Regions from separate parts of the Brevibacillus sp. BC25 genome, predicted to be linked through region 2. Evidence: predicted binding sites of a transcription regulator. Region 2 holds the regulator's gene; the other holds the start of a gene.
What was found. Region 2 encodes Rex, which represses fermentation and respiration genes when NADH is low (regulators of the CRP and FNR family bind a similar motif). Its sites were predicted from a motif close to TTGTGAAATATTTCACAA; they were not measured.

Region 1: a site for Rex is predicted at 2,432-2,449, ahead of PMI05_RS02265 (nitrate/nitrite transporter). Genes of this name have one in related genera too.

The regions. Positions count from the first base shown of each region.
Region 1 covers NZ_AKIX01000012.1:22,105-26,415, reverse strand. Annotated here, with positions in the region: gene PMI05_RS02275 (serine protease) at 179-1,012, shown strand; gene hcp (hydroxylamine reductase) at 1,074-2,369, opposite strand; gene PMI05_RS02265 (nitrate/nitrite transporter) at 2,515-4,014, shown strand; gene PMI05_RS02260 (Crp/Fnr family transcriptional regulator) at 4,098-4,311, opposite strand, start outside.
Region 2 covers NZ_AKIX01000051.1:71,070-75,380, forward strand. Annotated here, with positions in the region: gene PMI05_RS15200 (amidohydrolase) at 1-1,191, opposite strand, end outside; gene PMI05_RS15205 (redox-sensing transcriptional repressor Rex) at 1,208-1,831, opposite strand; gene PMI05_RS15210 (ComEC/Rec2 family competence protein) at 1,847-2,752, opposite strand; gene dinG (ATP-dependent DNA helicase DinG) at 2,794-4,311, opposite strand, start outside.

The DNA.
Region 1 (4,311 bases), on a different contig from region 2:
CTTATCTACCGATGGATAGGGCCTTTTTTTAATTCCATCAGGATCACTCGCAATGGGAAAAAATGAAATGTTTGGTAGAATAATAACAGAACAAATAGAATCTCAACCATTTGGTCAGCAGGGATTCCGGTAAGAAATGAAGACTGGCGAACACAAGACTAGAGAAGGAGGAAAAACTGTGAATAAACAGGCGGACAAGCAGACAAAAGAGGCATTAAAAGTATTACAGAACCAATCAGTCATCCAATCAGCTGAATACTGGGTACAAAATGCTCATGAAGGCGGGGTTGTCCGTGGAGACTTGGTAGCATTGCTCATCCAAAACATGGCGAAAAAACTGACTGCAACAGTTCCTCAACCCGAGCCGCCAGAAAAGCCGAAGCCTGAACCAAATCCAGACCCTACCAAACCTGCCAAGCAACCGAAGCCGTGGAGTGAAATCGAGAAGCTGGCAAAGGCTGCTTCGGTTCACATAGACATTGGATTCGGCGGTACGGGTGTATTATTGAAAGGCGGCCTATTGCTGACGGCAAAACACGTATCCAAAGGTAGAGTCTCTTTCAGAGTGAAAACGTACGCGCGGGATTGGTTAGATGCGACTTTGGTTGCGGAGCACCCGGGAATAGGAAAAGATGCTGTTGATCTGGCGCTGTATAAGATTGGGCGACCGTCTGCAAAATTACCATTCCTGCCTTTGAGCGCTGATCCACTTGTGAGTGGTCAAAAGCTACTGACTGTCGAAGCGGAGTATACGGACTGGATTGTAAGGACTGGAGAGTTGTGTCAGTTAAGCACCAAGATGCAACCGTGGGAATTTGACTGCTCTGTTCCTGTGGAGAATGGCAACAGCGGCGGAGCCGCCGTCAATGAATATGGAGAAGTGGTCGGTATTTTCGTCAACGTAACGGCTGTAGGCATCCAACGAGGAAGCATCCGGGAAAGCGTTCCTGGTGGAGAAGCAATCAATTTGCAGCACCAAGTTGTTTCAGAATGGCTTACAAAATGGTTATAAAAAAATAGAATGAGGCACCTTCCTGTTATAAGAAGGTGCCTCATTTTTGATTGGCGACAGTCTATTGAGTGATTCCGAGCATTTGCTTCATATCTTCTTGGGCATCACCAATCAACTGAATATGGAACAAGTCTTGCAATACTTCCAGAACACCGGGCTGAATGAACTCAGGCAATTTTGGACCGATCCGTATATCTTGTATCCCCAGGCTAAACAGACCGAGCAGGATGGCAACCGCTTTTTGTTCAAACCAGGAAAGAACGATACTTACCGGCAGCTCGTTCACTTCACATTCGAAGGCATCGGCTAATGCAGCCGCAATCGTAATGGTAGAAACCGAGTTATTGCACTGTCCCAAATCGATATATCTTGGGATATTGGTACCTGGCACGGTGCCGAAATCTACATCGTTAAAACGGAATTTTCCGCAGGAGGTAGTAAGAATGACTGTTTCTGGCGGTAAGGACGTAGCCAATTCACGGTAATACTCGCCTCCCTTGCCAGGAGCGTCACAACCAGCGATGACGAAGAAGCGTTTGATCTGTCCTTCCTTGACTGCCTGAATAATTTCAGGGGCGATGCCGAGGACCGTTTTGTGGTGGTAGCCGGTCGTCAATGTCAGTTCCGATTCGATGGAAACCTCAGGAAGAGACAATGCTTTTTCAATGAGCGGCGCAAAATCGTTATCTACAATTTTCGTCACGTTCTCCAAACCGGTTATATCATACGAAAAGAAACGATCGGCGTAGCTGCCACGAATAGGCATTACACAGTTTGTTGTAGCGAGTATGGCGCCGGGAAATTTCTCAAACAATTGACGCTGATCGTACCATGCTTTCCCGATGTTTCCTTTCAAATGAGGATATTTTTTCAGTGCGGGGTAGCCATGTGCAGGCAGCATTTCGGAATGCGTATACACATTGATTCCTTTGCCTTCTGTCTGTTTTAACAGCTCTTCGAGAGCAAACAGATTGTGTCCCGTAACAACGATGCATTTTCCTTCTATTTTGTTTTGCGAGACTGTGATTGGCTGCGGCACTCCGAAATGATCCGTATGAGCCCGATCCAAAAGCTCCATGACTTTTATCGCGGCCTTTCCTACTTTCATGGCCATTTGCAAATGTTCGTCTAAGTTAAAATTCACATTCGTCAATGTAAAATAGAGAGCTTCCTGTGTAATCCCATCCACTTCAGGATCGATATAGCCCAGTTGTCGAGCATGTGTGGCATAAGCCGCAATTCCTTTTAAAGCAAAAATAATTGTATCCTGAATACTCGCAAGATCTTCATTCTTTCCGCAAACGCCTATGACCTTACAACCACCTGATGGAGTCTGTTCACATTGATAACAAAACATGTATAATCCACTCCTTCGATTCAAGATTTCGCCTTGATTATAAGCGGATTGCTCGGAAGGAGCTGTGATTAAAATCACAACGAAACCAAACTTTGCCTTTTATCATAGTGGATGAAGAAGATTTCCCAAGTGAGGGGTGTTGTTTATGGTACGAAAATGGCAGTTGCCGTTACAGACGTTGAGTCTTACGGTCGGTTTCATGGTATGGGTCATTCTGTCATCGCTCATGCCTTTTATCAAAGAAACCGTACCTATGAGTGCAAGCGAAGTGGCGTGGGTGACAGCGATTCCTGTTCTTCTTGGATCGTTGCTGCGAATCCCCGTTGGATATTGGAGTAACCGATTTGGCGCGAGAATATTATTTAGCATCAGCTTTCTCTTGCTATTGGCTCCTGTGTTTTATATTAGCCAGGCGACCACGTATACAGATTTGTTAATCGGCGGGCTATTTATAGGGATAGGCGGAGCGGTGTTTTCCGTTGGTGTCACTTCTCTACCTAAATATTATCCGAAAGAAAAGCATGGTTCTGTAAACGGAATCTACGGTATGGGAAATATCGGTACAGCGATCACCACTTTTGCAGCGCCCGTTCTGGCTAAATCGTTTGGGTGGGCAACTACTGTACAAATGTTTATGTTATTGCTTGTGGGATTCGCAGTGCTTACCTTCTTGATGGGGGATAAAAATGAACCTAAGGTAGTGACTCCTCTTGGTCAGCAGATCAAGAGTGTCTACAAAAACGAAAAGCTATGGTTAATCAGTTTGTTCTACTTTATTACGTTTGGTTGCTTCGTCGCTTTCACCGTGTATCTCCCGAATTTTTTAGTGAGCCATTTCCAACTGGATAAAGTAGATGCAGGTATGAGAACAGCAGGATTCATTCTTTTGGCGACACTTGCAAGACCATTGGGAGGCTGGCTAGGTGATAGGTGGAACCCCTTCAAGGCATTGATGATTGTGTTTGCCGGGCTCGCCTTGTCTGGAATTGTCTTATCTTTCTCGCCATCGATTTTAATGTATACGGTAGGATGCTTGTTGGTAGCGATATGCGCAGGTATCGGTAACGGTGCCGTGTTCAAATTAGTGCCGATGTATTTCTCGAGACAAGCGGGGATTGTGAATGGGATCGTATCTGCCATGGGGGGATTAGGAGGATTTTTCCCACCGTTGATCTTAACGCTGCTGTTTAATCTGACGGGGCATTACGCGATCGGTTTCATGGCGCTATCTCAGTTTGCACTGGCAAGCTTGGTCTTGGTGATGTGGATGTTTTATCAAGAGAAGCTGCAGCTCTCCGCCACCATTATGGAAAAGACGGGAGAGGCGATACTGATTACCGATACACGAGGAGTCATTAAAAGTGCGAACCATGCTTTTACGAAAGTGACTGGGTATGAGATGAATGAGGTGATTGGCAAGTCCCCCAATATTTTAAAATCAGGCAAGCAGAGTGCCGACTTCTATCAAAAGATGTGGGATTCGATCAAGAAGAATGGCTATTGGCAAGGAGAGATCTGGAATCGCCGGAAGAATGGGGATCAATATCTCCAATGGCTAACGATCAGCGCGATTGTGGACGATGCAGGAGACGTCGAGTACTATGCTGGTATGTTCAGCGAGCTCGCGGAGCAAAGACATGGATAAAGAAGCTTGAACCCCTTATGAAAAAAAGTCTTGGACGGACAAGTCCAGGACTTTTTTCGTGCAGGAAAGGATGGAGACTTTGCTCACATTTGGCAAATATCTGGAGGGCAGTCATCACAAAAAATCGCTTCTTTTAAATAGGCAAGGTCCTTAATCAAGATATGCCCGTGGGGAAGCAGATCGATGGTGTCCTGTTTTTTTAGATCGGAAAGCATCCGGTTGACACTCTCTCGTGTCAGACCAATGAATTGCGCCAAATCGCGATTGGTAAGGGAAAGGTCGATGAGGATTCCTTCG
Region 2 (4,311 bases):
CACATCGCGTCCATTTGCTGCGTACACGACGTGTGAAATCGGTTGGTGTGCCGGGTGGAAATGGGCTTGGTGGCTATCCAGCACGATCAAGTCAGCTTGCTTGCCTACTTCAATGCTTCCGAGCGTTTCCTCTTGGAATACCCCTTCTGCGCCATAACGAGTAGCCATGCGAAGTGCTTCCTCTGCTGGTACGGCTACTGGATCGTTGTTCACACCTTTGTGCAGGATCGCAGCGAGTTTCAATTCCTCAAACAAATTCAAATTGTTGTTGCTTGCCGAGCTGTCGGTACCCAGTGACACGCTTACACCTTTTGCCAACATTTTCGGAACAGGCGCAACACCGCTTGCCAGCTTCAGGTTGCTCACTACGTTATGAGAAACTCTCACGTTGTATTTTGCCAAAATGTCGATTTCTTCATCCGTTAGGTGAACAGCGTGTGCGACGAGTGTTGGGCGATTGAACATTCCCAGCTTTTCCAAATGAGCAACTGGACGCAGTCCGTAGTCCTTCTCGTTTTGACCGACTTCCCAAGCAGTTTCAGACATATGGATATGAAGCGGCAAGGAAAGCTCATCGGCTTTTTCGATAATTTGGGTAATAAATTCTGGTGAGCAGGTGTACGGCGCATGCGGTGCCATCATGACGGTAATACGCCCGTCTGCCTGATTATGCCATTCTTTTGCAAAAAGAGTCGCGTCTTTCAGCTTTGTTTGACGTTCTTCTTCGGAGCACAGACCGATCATACCACGGCAAAGGCGCGCACGCATTCCAGCTGCATCAACTTCCTTCGCCACGACGTCCATATGATCATACATATCCACAAACGTGGTGGTTCCGGTACGAATCATCTCGATAAGCGACAATTGGGTACCCCATTTTACTGTATCGCCCGTGAATTGCGCCTCCAATGGCCACATTTTGTCTTCAAGCCATTGTTGCAGCGGCAAATCATCTGCATAACCGCGTAGGAGGGACATACCAGCATGTCCATGCGTGTTGATTAAGCCAGGTAGTATGTAATCACCTTTTTGATCGATGACTTCATCGTATCCCGCTTCCGACAGGTCTTCAGGAGTTGGGCCCACATACGTAATCTTGTTGCCTTCGAATGCTACGGCACCATCGTAAATGACTTCATTCGTATCGTTAACGGTAATAACTGTTGCGTGAATGAGGATCGTCTTTTTCATAGTATACACTCCATTCTTACGTCAAATAGTAGGCCAAGCTTTGCAGGTTGGACGTCACATCCGCATAGTGAATGCGAACATCTTTTCCTGCGCGAATCGTCGTAGGGGCAAAATTCAAGATCCCCCTGATACCCGCTTGAGTCAACTGATCACATACGGATTGCGCTGCAGGTGCCGGTACCGTAATAATCGCTAGCTTGATTTGCTTGTTTACGATCGTTTCTTCCAGCTCTGCTAAAGGCTGGATCGGTATACCTGCGACTTTTTTGCCCTGCTTCTCTGGATTACTGTCAAAGATGGCCGCAATCCGCATGTTATCTTTCAAATAAGCGTTGTAGTTACTAATGGCATGGCCTAAATGCCCAGCTCCGACCAAAGCGACACGGATTTCATCCGTTAGCTTCAGAATTTCACGTATTTTTTCCACTAGATAATCGACATCATAGCCGATTCCCTTTTTTCCAAAATCACCAAAAGCTGCAAGATCTTTTCTGATTTGGGCAGGATTCACATCAAGATTCTTGCCCATCTGTTGGGAGGAAACGGTGGTCACCTCAACTTGCTGCAAATAACTGAGGTAACGCAGATAAATCGGCAAACGACGGACGACCGCTTCTGAAATCTTTTCGTGTTTTGCCACGTTCGGTCTTCCCCCCTAATTCTTTTGCTTCAAAATCCGATATTCTTTTCCATTCGATAAAATGGTAATGGAACCGTCGTGGCTGGTAACGTATGTCTCGGCCCATGACTCACCCAGGCGCTCCATGACTTCCGTCTGACCGTCTTTCATTTGATCCCGCGATCGACCTGTCTGAATAATGGCGACCTGAGGATCGACTTGCGTCAGAAACGGTTGCGAAGAGCCTTGATTGCTCCCCTGACCGGCTACCTTTAGCACTTCCGCTTTCAGTCTGCCATTTTGCCGTTCCAACAGTCGCTCTTCTGCTTTTTCATTCACGGCGCTCATAAATAAAAAACGCAATTGACCGTGCGTCAATCGAAAAACGAGAGAATTGTTCTGGGGCGATAAAAATAACGGTTCATCCGGGAGCAAAACTTCCATCGAGATTTCTTGGTCAAGAGCGAGTACTTGTCCTTGCTCTGCTTCCATCTGTTTTTGGTTGGAGCGAAGCAGCATGACATGGCGAATCGATGATGCGATCAGCTTGGGCAAAATGACGGCATCTACAAGCACTTGCTGGCTCAATGAAGCGTAGCCTCCCATATGCTCAGGCTGGTCGTTCGTCACCACTACATAGTCGAGCCGTGTGATCTTGAGCTCTGCCAAGCGCGCGGAGAGAACGGGCCAATCATCTGCCGTACCCGTATCAATCAGCATCGTTTTGCCGCCTGGCATTCTCAAAAGCGTACTCTCACCATGTGGAAGTGCCAAGTAGGTGATAATAAGACCCGAAAATTCCTGTTCTGTCTCTGTTTCAAACGGGTCATCTATCTTCACTGCTGCCTCTTGCAAATACAAATGGCTATCAATCGAGCATGCGCAAAGGAAAATCGCACTAAGAACTACAATCCACCAACGCCACTCTTTTTTCCATAACATTTATTTTATCACCTTAATCCCTATGAGACTATTGCTTCATTTTATGAATCTGACAGGGATTGCATACTAAGGAATGGCTCTATGCGCTCTCGCAGCGTTGGCCATGGACCGCTTTCGATCTGAAATGGCGGCAAAGATTGAAGGAAAGAGCGTCCATATCTCGACTCAACCACACGCGTGTCTAGAACGATCACGACCCCGCGATCCAAGTGGTGGCGAATTAATCGACCCACCCCTTGTTTAAATTGCAGAACAGCTTGTGGAAGAGACAAGGACATAAAAGCGTTTTTTCCTTCTGCCTTCAAAAGCTCTGCCCTTCCTTGATAGACAGGATGATTCGGTGGAGCAAATGGGAGGCGAACAATGACTAAACTGCTTAGCCATTCCCCCTGGATATCGACACCTTCCCAGAAGCTGCTCGTCCCAAGTAGGACACTTCTCTCCATGCTTCGGAACAGACGCACCAGCTTGCTCCGATTGTTGCTATCAATCCCGTGACCGAATAACGTATACGGTTCTGGGGCCTCCGCAAGGCGTTCCTTCATTGCTTGGTAAACAAGTCGAAGCATCGAGTGGGAGGTGAACAGGATCAGCGTCCTTCCTTTTGAAGCCAGTACGACATCCACGCACCCTTGAATGACCGCCTCCAAATACGTATGGTCACTCTCTTTGCCTGGTGCAGGGAAATCGGATGGAATCAACAGTAATCCCTGCTCTTCATAGTGAAACGGCGATGGCAGTGACAAAGTACGCACTCGTTCCTCGGGCAATTGGTCGAGACCAAACTGGCTTTTGATGTAGGAGAAGCTGTCTTTGACCGTCAGAGTGGCTGATGTCAAGATCAGACTCCGCTTCTGCGCGAAAAGCGGTTCTGCCAGTGAGTCCGCAACCTTCAAGAGTGCTGCTGACAAGTGAACCTGCTTGCGAGCTGTACGGGACTCTACTTCCATCCAATATACATACTCGGCATCCTGTTCAAGCAAAAAGAAGTGAAGCAGCTCCACGGCGTTTTGCCAGTCTTTGATAAGACCGAATAAATCTGTCAGTAAACTGCGTACGGCAAAAGGAGGCTTTTCCTCTTGCGGAGTCGTTCGCAATAGCTGCTCGATGTCCGCTGCGTATGCAGTCATCCCTTCAATCAGCTTTTTGGTTACTTTGCGTATTTTCTCGTGTTTGCCTACAAACGATTCGATCCGATAACGTACCGTCTCACGTCCAGCGTCCGCCGTCTCCTCCGCACGATCTGATGCCCATGCATACAAGAGCTGCGTCCATTGCTGCGCTTTCTCACGTAAGGCAGCGGACTGTTTTCTCAGCTCCGGAAGCTTTGTGGCGACATCTTCTTGAACCGCAGGCATCCAGCTTTGCAGCTCTTCTGCGAAGCGGGCAATTGCCCCACTCTCTTCAACTGATGCACGATCTAACAAGAAAAGAAGCTGCGTGGTTGAAAACTGCTTGCCTAAATGCTGCGTCGCGGCATCCTCCAAATGATGGGCCTCGTCGACGATGGCAACTTCATACGGAGGGAGGATTCTGTTTTCCGCTTGCAAGTCGCTGAT